Cecembia calidifontis: one gene and its partner. Each later gene encodes a partner of the first gene's protein in a complex. Links are inferred from orthologs where the notes say so. Each region holds a gene or a part of one and is shown in the gene's direction. Other genes may lie near its edges. The genes, in order: dnaG and dnaB.

Region 1 (7,746 bases):
CCAAATTCAGCAAATTGGGAAAGATTGACAATCTCCCTACGGAATTGTTCCTCCCTTGTAGGAATGAATTCATTCAATGTTGGTTCTGAGGTCTGCAGGAACACCCTGTCCTTGTTGTAAGGAGCACTTACTATTTCAAAAGTATTGCCACAGTCTGTGGAAATGGCGACATAAAGAAAATCCCCAAAACCTTGAATATTATAGGGAGCATAGGCCATCTTAAAAGAAAGCTGGGCGTTGGGAAATGTACTGAGGTTAATCTGGGGAGAGATCAAGAAATCAAGCTGCCCATTTGCATCATATTCATAATGCTGCATGCGAATGACTTCTTGCGGGGTACCGTTGAGGCTCAAGGTCACTTTTTCCCAAGTCAGACCGTTGTCTGGATTATTCACTACCCATTCATTACCAAATGATTCCATTCTGAAGGCGTAGGGAAGCGTTAACGCTGACTGAAGAACAGGGTTTGAACTTGCGGAGTTATTGTTGGGATTACCATCGGTAGTCTGATTGACTCCGAGAATATTAACCTCAAAGATATTGTTGGAACTGTTTAGAGTGATAGGATTAAATCCAACAATTTGTGAATCTCCAGTTTCCAGATCTAAGGTTACATTCAGGTTTTGAAGCAACACACCATTGTTTTTGATTTCAAGTATAGCAGAGGTGATGCGGTTACTTCCTGCATTGAAAACTTGAACTTCAGGCACAATCACTGCATCACAGATAAAATCCTGGGGGCTGATCAATCTTTCAATTCCGAGGTCATTTGGTACTAAAACAGGCTCTATAGTTGCCCGGTTATTGACCAAAGAAGCACGTCGGGGGCTATTTGCCAAAACCACCTGCATTCTTTCCGTTTGACCTATGGTAAACAAATTCATGCAGATATCTGTGGTATAATCCATATAATTTTCCACCATATCTCTTGAGCCGCAGGTTACTCTAGGGGTGCTTCTACAAATGGTATTTGGGCCGTCCTGGTTTGGGGTGTCATCTACAAAGTCATCGGCACTACAGTCCCCATCGCCCCAAATATGTCTTAGGCCCAAGAAGTGGCCCACTTCATGGGTAAGGGTTCTACCCCGAGAACCTGACACCGCGGATCCTCCCTGTCCAAAATACCGGTAATCAACGGTAACCCCATCAGTTTCCCTGGCCGTAGCAGGAAAACTTAGTCCAGGTAGGTTAGAAACGGGGAAACTTGCATAGCCGATAAATGGAGGTACCAAAGGAACAACCCAAATATTCAGGTATTCCTCAGGTGGCCAGAGAGCAAGTTGGCCTATTAAACCGGCGTCATTAGGGTCATAGGTATTTTTAGGTCCCAGTACCCTGTTGATTCCATCGGTGGGAAGCCCTCGAGGATCCTGTTTGGCTAGTACAAATTCAATTTGCGTATCTGCTGCAACTGACTGAAACTCTAAAGGTGTCAGGGTGACATCTGGGTTTGTTCTCCTGAAATCCTCATTTAGTGATCTTATCTGGGATTCTATTTGTGATTGAGGAATGTTGGCTCCTACCCCAATCGGAGTACCTGTATGGATTACATGGACTACAACAGGGATAACTTTAACCTCTTCCTGTAGTCTAAATTGCGAAGGCGTTTTGGTCCTGAATTCTTTTACTTTCCCTTGCATCCAGGATTCAAAGTATTCTTTGCTTCCATAAATGCCCAACTGTTCTTCCTGTAACTTCTCTAAATGGGTAGCTGCACATTGTTCATCATGAATGTGCTGGAAATTCTTTCCAAAGAAATTTTGTGAAAAAGTACCTGAAAATGATAAAAGGAAGAGAAGGGATAATAATAGGCCTATCCTTGTTGGGAAAGTAAAATTTCTCATGGTAAATACTTTATACTACAGCAACATTCACTGCCTCGACCTTTATGATTTCCGGCACATCTCTTTTGATAGCTTCTTCTACTCCCGCCTTTAAGGTCATTGTGGACATAGGACAGGAACTACAGGTGCCTGTCAGCTCCAATTTTAAAACCATCTCAGAGGTTACTTCGACTATTTTCACATTTCCACCGTCAGCTTCTAAATATGGTCTGATGCTGTTCAATGCTTTTTCAATTCTCTCAATTAACTCCGTATTCATTCTTTTTTTTCAAATATTTACCTGAACCACTTCTGTTTTGCTCATTGCAGCATTTCTTATGGCCACTTGTCTCGCGACATTTTCAGCCAATAATGAAAATGCATCCTGGGTTATTCCAGATTTTAAAACTGCTGGATATCCCGTGTCTCCACTTTCTCTGATACTTTGCACAATCGGAATTTCACCCAAAAACGGAACTCCAAATTTTTCAGCCAAGCGTTGACCTCCTTCTTTACCAAACAGATAATATTTATTATTTGGCAATTCCTCCGGAGTAAAATAAGCCATATTTTCCACAACACCTAAAACAGGCACATTAATTTGAGGCTGCTTGAACATACTCAATCCTTTGGTGGCATCTGCAAGAGCAACCTTCTGAGGAGTGGTAACAATCACAGCACCTGTGACAGGCACGGTTTGAACCATGGTCAAATGAATATCGGAAGTTCCCGGAGGTAAATCAATCAATAAATAATCCAGTTCACCCCAGTTCACATCTCCTATAAACTGTTTAAGCGCAGAGCTTGCCATTGGTCCTCTCCAAACCACCGCGGCATCTGCTGGGGTAAGGAACCCAATGGACATCAATTTTACCCCATATTGCTCTATCGGCTCTATTACGTTTTTGCCATCTATCTGTCTGACGGCCGGCTGCTCACCTTCCACATTGAACATTGTCGGTATGGAAGGGCCGGAGATGTCAGCATCTATGAGTCCAACTTTAGCACCTGATTTAGCCAAAGCTACAGCCAAATTGCTGGAAGTAGTGGATTTTCCAACGCCTCCTTTCCCTGATGCTATGGCGATGATGTTTTTAACCTTCGGCAATAAAGGCGCGTTGTCCCTCGCTGTGGTCACATTGGAAGTCATAAAAATATCAAGTTCCAAATCTGAACCCAAATCTTCCTCCAATGCTTCAATACAGTTGTTTTTGATTACCTCTTTCAAGGGACAGGCAGGAGTTGTGAGGACAACTTTGAAACTGATTTTGTTCCCTTCAATTTGAAGCCCTTGGATCATTCCCAAAGTCACCAAATCTTTTTTCAGATCCGGATCGTCTACTCGGGAAAGGGCTTTTAATACTGCTTCTTTACTAATTGACATATCGCTACTTTATTGCCCGCAATTTACTTTATAAATGTTCTAAATAAAAAGGCCTTTTTAAAGATAATAGTTTCCCAAAAATTACAAACTTGCTTTACCTGGAAATAGTTTCGGAAATCCTACTTACTGAAAAATGATGCAATACTTTTTATCTTTGGAAATTGAAGGAATTGAATATGGCAATAAGCAGAGCAACTACAGAGAAAGTAAGAGATAGGGCAGATATAGAAGAAGTAGTAAATGATTATGTGCCTCTGAAGAAAAAAGGCCAAAATTTATGGGCATGCTGTCCTTTTCACAATGAAAAATCTCCCTCATTCTCCGTGTCACCTGCAAAGCAAATTTATAAATGTTTTGGATGCGGAAAGGCAGGTGATCCTATACAGTTTGTGATGGATATTGAGGGGATTGGTTTCAATGAAGCGATTCGGCAGCTGGCTCAGAAATACGGAATAGAAATAGAAGAAGAAAAAAATGCCAGCCCCGAAGAATTACAGGCTTTTAATGAAAGGGAGAGTTTATACATCGTTCTGAATTTTGCGAAGGAATTTTTCAAAAAAAATCTCGATACTGAAGAAGGAAGGTCAGTTGGTCTAAGCTATTTCAAAGAAAGGGGATTTGATAGACAAACAATAGAAAAGTTTGATTTGGGATATGCTTTGGATGGATGGGACCATTTCCTACACGCAGCAAAGAAAGCAGGCCATTCGGAAGAATTATTGTTGAAAGCAGGTTTGATTCTTCAAAAAGAAGGTGATGCTTCCCGTTTTTACGATAGGTTCAGGGGTAGGGTAACTTTTACCATTCATAATCTTTCCGGAAAGGCCATTGGATTTGGGGCCAGGATCCTAACCCAAGATAAAAAACAGCCAAAATACATCAATTCTCCTGAAACTGAGGTTTATCACAAGAGTGATATCCTGTACGGGATTTTTCAGGCCAAAAAGTCTATTAGGGAAAAGGACAATTGTTATTTGGTAGAAGGGTATACAGATGTAATTTCCATGCATCTGGCGGGAATAGAGAATGTGGTGGCATCCTCTGGAACTTCTCTTACTGAAAACCAGATCAAACTGATCAAAAGGTTTACAGACAACATTACTGTCCTGTATGACGGTGATGCTGCAGGTATCCGCGCCTCTCTAAGGGGTATAGACATGATTTTGGAAGGAGGGCTCAATGTAAAAGCCGTAGTCTTTCCTGATGGCGAAGACCCTGACAGTTATGCCAGGAAAGTTGGCTCCACGGCCTTCCAAAACTATCTTGAAAATAATGCCCAGGATTTTATTTCCTTCAAAATAGGTCTTTATGCAGAAGAAGCTGCCAAAGATCCGATCAAACAGGCCGAATTGATCAAACAGGTGGTGGCTAGTATTGCTAAAATTCCCGATCCGATCATCCGGACAGTCTACATCCAACAGTCAGCGTGCTTGTTGCACATGGATGAGGAGATCATACAGGCCGAGCTCAATAAACTGTTTTTAAAAGAACAAAAGGATCAATTTTTCAAGGAGCAGAGGGAACAGAAAGCCTCCTTTGTAGAAGATTTACTGCCCACCAAAGAAGAACCTACATCCCATTCCCATTTGATCGAGTTGCAGGAAAGGGAAATGTTAAGGTTATTGGTGAATTATGGTTTTGAGATGGTTTCTGATGAACTTCATGTCTGCCAATATTTGCTTCAGGAAACCGAGGATTTGAATTTTCATACTCCAGTATATGAGAAAATTCTTGGGATTTACAAGGAGGCTCTTTCAGAGGGAATTCTTCCGCAGCCGGAATATTTTCTTCAGCATCAGGATTCGGAAGTCAAAAAGGAAGTTATCAATTTGATTACCAGAAAATATGAACTGTCGAGTCTCTGGGAAAGCAGGTATCAGATTTTCACACATCATGAGGCTGATGACCTGGCCAAGACTGTCTATGACAGTATTCTCCATTTGAAAAAAAGAGTGATCAAAAAAATGCTGGAAGAGGCCAAGGTCAAAATAAAAGAAGCTGAACAGGAAAAAGCCGATGAAAGCATTATTACGGAAAGGCTGGCTATTTTCATGGAACTAAAAAAATTTCAGGTTGAAATAGACAAGCAGCTTGGGATTGTGATCAGTTTTTAAGCCAAACTTTCATCTGTTTTTTACTGTTTTACTCAATAAAGGATGTAATTTTACCTCGACTAAACCCAAGTATTAAAATAAAATGTCAAATGAAATTAAGTTGGATCCCATTGAGGATGCCATTGAAGCCATAAAAAACGGAGAGGTAATTATCGTTGTAGACGATGAGGACCGTGAAAATGAGGGAGATTTTATCTGTGCTGCAGAGAAGGTCACTCCTGAAATCATCAACTTTATGGCAACGCACGGTCGAGGTCTGATTTGTGCTCCGCTTATTGAAGACCGATGTGAAAAATTGGGTTTGGAGCTGATGGTAGGTCAAAATACTGCTGCCTATGAAACTCCTTTCACTGTTTCAGTTGATTTGATAGGTCATGGTTGCACAACGGGAATTTCGGCCAGTGACAGGGCGAAAACCATCAAGGCATTGATTGATGACAATATCCATCCGGATGAATTGGGTAAGCCCGGACATATTTTCCCACTGAAAGCAAAAAGGGGAGGAGTCCTTCGTAGAGCTGGCCATACGGAGGCCGCTATAGATTTTGCAAGGCAGGCAGGATTGGCACCTGCGGGTGTATTGGTGGAAATCATGAATGAAGACGGAACCATGGCCAGGCTGCCTGATCTGGTGAAAGTAGCGAAAAGATTTAATTTGAAACTCGTTTCCATAAAGGATCTCATTGCCTACAGACTTAAAAATGAATCACTCATCAAAAGGGAGATAGGGGTGGAAATGCCCACAGCCTGGGGTGATTTTGATCTGATAGCCTTTAGACAGACAAATACAGATGACATCCACTTGGCCCTTATAAAAGGTACTTGGGAAAAAGATGAGCCTGTAATGGTACGTGTGCACTCTTCCTGTGTAACAGGGGATATTTTTGGGTCATGCAGATGTGATTGCGGGCCTCAGCTGCATAAGGCCATGGAGATGGTGGAGAAAGAAGGTAAGGGTGTGGTGCTTTACATGAATCAAGAAGGTAGGGGTATAGGCTTGATCAACAAACTCAAAGCTTACAAGCTTCAGGAACAGGGAATGGATACCGTTCAGGCAAATCTGGCGCTTGGCCTTCCAATGGATAAAAGAGACTATGGGGTGGGTGCTCAGATATTAAGGGATTTGGGGATTTCCAAAATCAGATTGATTTCCAACAACCCCACCAAGCGTGTAGGTCTGTTAGGTTATGGTTTGGAAATTGTGGAACAGATACCTATTGAAATCGCCCCAAACCCGCATAATGAAAAGTACTTGACAACAAAGCGGGATAAAATGGGCCACTCCATTTTGAAAAAATAAGCGAATGGCAACTAGTTAGTATGGAAATTCAATTATCTTGAAACCAAATCAACCAAATTTGAAAATAAATCGTTATCATCAGTAGAGAATAACTGTAGAACTTATGATGATCAGGGTATTTGTTTCCATATTGACAATTTTCCTGGGCCTTTCTTCTGCTTTGGCCCAAGGAAATCAATTTCCTTCCCAAGTTTGGCATCAAGGACAGATCATAACGGTGAATGGACAGGTTTACCGTGGCCTTGTAAAGTATGATTTAGAAAACAACCTGGTTCAGCTTCAGGATAATGGGATTACCACTTTTGGAGCTTCGAATGTGTCCCAATTTGAAATTTTTGATGAAGTTTATGGAGGCATTAGGTCTTTTTATACCTTACCTTATTCTCTGGCAGGAGATTATGAGACCCCGGTTTTTTTCGAAATTCTGACAGAAGGTGATGAGATTGTCCTGCTATGTAGGGAACAGATTGTTATTGATAACAGGGGTATGGGTATGTATGGCCCCATGGCCATGAACCCCTTATGGGGTCCACCAATAGGAGGAGTATATAAGTTGGCTTTTAATTACTATTTCATCAAAGACGGAAAGCTTCAGAAGTATTCCCTCAAGAAAAGGGAGCTTTTGGATATTTTGGGTGATAGAGCGGACGAAATAGACCTTTTTATGAGGAAAAACAGACTTTCCCATGACAAAAGAGGAGATCTGCTCCGTATCACTGCCTATTACAATCAGATAAAATAATTTATGGCAAAAAAACCATTGATTTTGGTGTCCAATGATGATGGGATCACCTCAAAGGGAATAAGGGTATTGGTGAACATCATGAAGCAGTTGGGAGAAGTTGTAGTAGTGGCACCGGACAGTCCTCAGTCAGGCATGGGGCATGCCATAACGATAGGAGAGACCCTCCGCCTTTATGAGGAAGATATTTTTGAGGATGTAATGGCATTTAAATCCAGTGGTACTCCAGCGGATTGTGTCAAATTGGCCAAACACTATGTGTTGAAGGATAGAAGGCCGGATTTGGTTGTTTCTGGAATCAATCATGGCAGCAACACCTCCATTTCAGTTCTCTACTCAGGTACTATGTCTGCCGCCATAGAAGGTGCCTTGGAAGGACTCCC
Region 2 (2,955 bases), 470 kb from region 1 along the record:
GTCCATTCCCAAATACTTCAGGACATGAAGAATCATGGAAGTAATGGTAGTTTTTCCATGGCTTCCTGATATTACTACTCTTTGTTTATCCTGACTTTGGTTGTAAATGAATTCCGGAAATGAATAAATGGGGATATTCAGTTCTTTTGCCCGGATTAATTCCGGATTATCGATCCTTGCGTGCATACCCAATATGATGCCATCCAAATCGGACTGTATTTTCTCGGGAAACCAGCCTTTTTCAATGGGAAGAATTCCGGCATTTTTCAACCTGCTCCGTGATGGTTCGTAGATTTCATCATCCGATCCACTTACCTCATATCCTTTGGCCAATAAGGCCAGGGCTAAATTGTGCATGACCGCCCCACCTATTGCTATAAAATGATACTTTTTGGACATAATAAAATTTCTATCTTTCAAAAGTACTAAACAGGGAGTTTCTTAGACCCAATTTTTTTCTATTTTTTCCAAAGGCTTGATAAGGGTTTTGGTTTCCCAGTGAATTTTGGAATCAGGTAATTTTTATCCCGAAGAGCCGAAATATATTTTTTTCTTGACGTTATCAGGTAAAAGGTTGATATTCAGTTTTCCCGGATTAGATGTGGATATCCCGTGAATAAATTGTTCAAAAAGATAAGGGCAAAGCATGTACATTTGTTTTTATGGCAGAAAATAAACCAAGCACTACCAATAGAAATTTGGGGAGAAAAAAACCGGATCTTAATATTGGTTCGGGATTGGGGAAATTACCACCTCAGGCGATTGATTTGGAAGAAGCAGTTCTCGGTGCTTTGATGCTTGAGAAGGATGCGCTTACTACTGTAGTAGATATTCTTAAGCCCGAAAGTTTCTACAAAGAGGCCCATAAAGTAATCTACACGGCAATACTTGACCTCTTTTCTGATTCGCAACCGATTGATCTTTTGACAGTGACCAATCAGCTACGGAAAAAAGGACAGTTGGAATTGGCAGGAGGAGCATTTTTTATCACGGAGTTGACTTCCAAAGTTTCCTCGGCTGCCAATATTGAATTTCACGCCAGGATCATTACCGAACAGGCCATGAAAAGGGAAATGATCAGCATAGCTTCTGAAATCCAAAAAGATGCTTATGAAGATACTACGGATGTTTTTGAGCTGTTGGATAAGATGGAGCAATCACTGTTTGAAATTTCGGAAAAGAATATCCGGAAAAATTATGCAGATATGCGCTCCATCATGAAAGAAGCCATCATGGAGCTTGAAGCCAAAAAAGGTCAAAAGGACGGCCTTACCGGTGTTCCAAGTGGTTTTACAGCATTGGATAGGGTTACTTCAGGTTGGCAAAAATCCGATCTGGTTATCATCGCAGCGCGTCCCGCTATGGGTAAGACTGCTTTTGTTTTGTCTGTATTGAGAAATGCAGCAGTAGATCACGGCAGACCGGTAGCGATTTTTTCACTGGAAATGTCCTCTGTCCAATTGGTCAACAGGTTGATTTCCTCTGAGGCCGAATTGGATTCAGAAAAAATCAAAAAAGGAAACCTCGCAGACTATGAGTGGGAGCAATTGGTACATAAAACTGCCAAACTCTCAAAAGCCCCCCTGTTTGTAGATGATACACCGGCCCTCTCCATTCTGGAGCTCAGGGCAAAGTGCCGAAAACTCAAGGCACAACATGATATTCAGATGGTCGTAATCGACTACCTTCAGTTAATGTCAGGGGACTCCAAATCCGGAGGAGGAGGCAACAGGGAACAGGAAATTGCGAGTATTTCCAGGGCTTTGAAAAAGATAGCCAAAGAACTGAATATTCCAGTAATTGCGCTTTCTCAGTTGTCCCGTGCTGTGGAGACCAGGGGAGGAGATAAGCGGCCTCAGCTTTCCGATTTGAGGGAATCAGGAGCCATTGAGCAGGATGCCGACATGGTAATGTTCCTTTACCGTCCTGAGTATTATGGAATAACTGAGGATGAAGACGGAAACTCCACCATGGGTGTAGGTGAGGTAATCATTGCCAAGCATAGAAATGGTTCCTTGGAAAATGTTAAACTTAGGTTTATCGGTAAATACACAAAATTTGCGGATCTCGAGTTAAATGTGCCTTATAAGGCCCAAGATGCGCTCTACGGTAGTAAGTTTCCAAGTGGTGGAGGAGCCCAGGATTTCGAATCAGGTAATATGATCCGTTTGCAGAGTAAAGCCAATGGGGGAGATTTTGATGATCCATTCCCCGGCGGCTTGGGAAGCAGTGAACCAGCTCCTTTTTAAGCTTTTATGGGATATATCTCCTGAATTTATTTCTTAATTAAATAATATAAGTCATTGAAAGCTATTGTTTTAAATAGACATACTGATAGTAAAATTGAACTTACTGAAATAGCTTTGCCTCACCTGAGTGGGGAGCAGGTAAGGGTACAGATCAAAGCTGCCGCATTGAACCACAGGGATGAATGGTGCAGGCAGGGACTTTATCCCAATATTAAGGATGGGGTGATTTTGGGATCTGATGGAGCAGGAATAGTATTGGATGTGGCCCATCATGGTCTAAATGAATGGTTGGGAAAAGAAGTAATCATCAATCCTGCATTGCATTGGGGGGATGATGAAAAAGTTCAGGGCAAGGATTTTCAGATTTTGGGTATGCCCGGTCATGGGACTTTAGCTGAATTTGTAGATGTTGATGTAAACAGAATTTTTGCCAAACCTGCATTTATGAACTGGGAGGAGGCTGCAGCATTGCCATTAGGTGGCTTGACTGCTTACAGGGCATTGATGGTTCAGAGCAGCTTACAAAAAGGTGAAAAAGTGTTGGTGACCGGATTTGGTGGTGGAGTGGCCCAATTTGCAGCCCAATTTGCTTTGGCTGCAGGTGCAGAAGTATACATCAGCAGTAGCAGTGAGAATAAGATAGCTTCAGCGCTGGCTCTTGGTATAACGAAAGGCTTCAATTATAAAGATGAAAATTGGGCAGAGG

Evidence for each region.
Region 2: the proteins of dnaG (region 1) and dnaB are in contact, whole or in part, in a crystal structure (PDB 2R6A), measured with the Geobacillus stearothermophilus proteins. The link is inferred for Cecembia calidifontis from one-to-one orthologs. Residues at the interface, in WP_049624496.1 of Geobacillus stearothermophilus: Lys456, Leu457, Leu458, Pro459, Ala460, Asn463, Ala464, Leu467, Leu535, Leu536, Ile537, Ala538, Gln544, Glu545, Asp548, Tyr549, His552; in WP_033016901.1 of Geobacillus stearothermophilus: Ser13, Glu15, Ala16, Gln18, Glu91, Leu92, Asp94, Ala95, Val96, Pro97, Thr98, Ala99, Ala100, Asn101, Tyr104, Tyr105, Ile108.

What each region holds. Positions count from the first base shown.
Region 1 is NZ_SGXG01000001.1:3,277,024-3,284,769, forward strand. What follows is about bases 2,881-5,852. They hold dnaG (DNA primase), read left to right. Parts: upstream 2,881-3,383; coding sequence 3,384-5,321; downstream 5,322-5,852. Other genes in these bases: BC751_RS14120 (Mrp/NBP35 family ATP-binding protein), read right to left, coding at 2,881-3,207; BC751_RS14130 (bifunctional 3,4-dihydroxy-2-butanone-4-phosphate synthase/GTP cyclohydrolase II), read left to right, coding at 5,404-5,852. In the rest of the region: BC751_RS14110 (M43 family zinc metalloprotease), read right to left, coding at 1-1,844; BC751_RS14115 (NifU family protein), read right to left, coding at 1,855-2,103; more of BC751_RS14120, read right to left, coding at 2,113-2,880; more of BC751_RS14130, read left to right, coding at 5,853-6,621; BC751_RS14135 (hypothetical protein), read left to right, coding at 6,728-7,363; 5'/3'-nucleotidase SurE, read left to right, coding at 7,367-7,746. UniProt on the Escherichia coli protein: RNA polymerase that catalyzes the synthesis of short RNA molecules used as primers for DNA polymerase during DNA replication.
Region 2 is NZ_SGXG01000001.1:3,753,534-3,756,488, reverse strand. It holds dnaB (replicative DNA helicase), read left to right. Parts: upstream 1-662; coding sequence 663-2,249; downstream 2,250-2,955. Other genes in the region: BC751_RS16080 (zinc-binding dehydrogenase), read left to right, coding at 2,304-2,955; BC751_RS16090 (UDP-N-acetylmuramate--L-alanine ligase), read right to left, coding at 1-399. UniProt on the Escherichia coli protein: The main replicative DNA helicase, it participates in initiation and elongation during chromosome replication. Travels ahead of the DNA replisome, separating dsDNA into templates for DNA synthesis.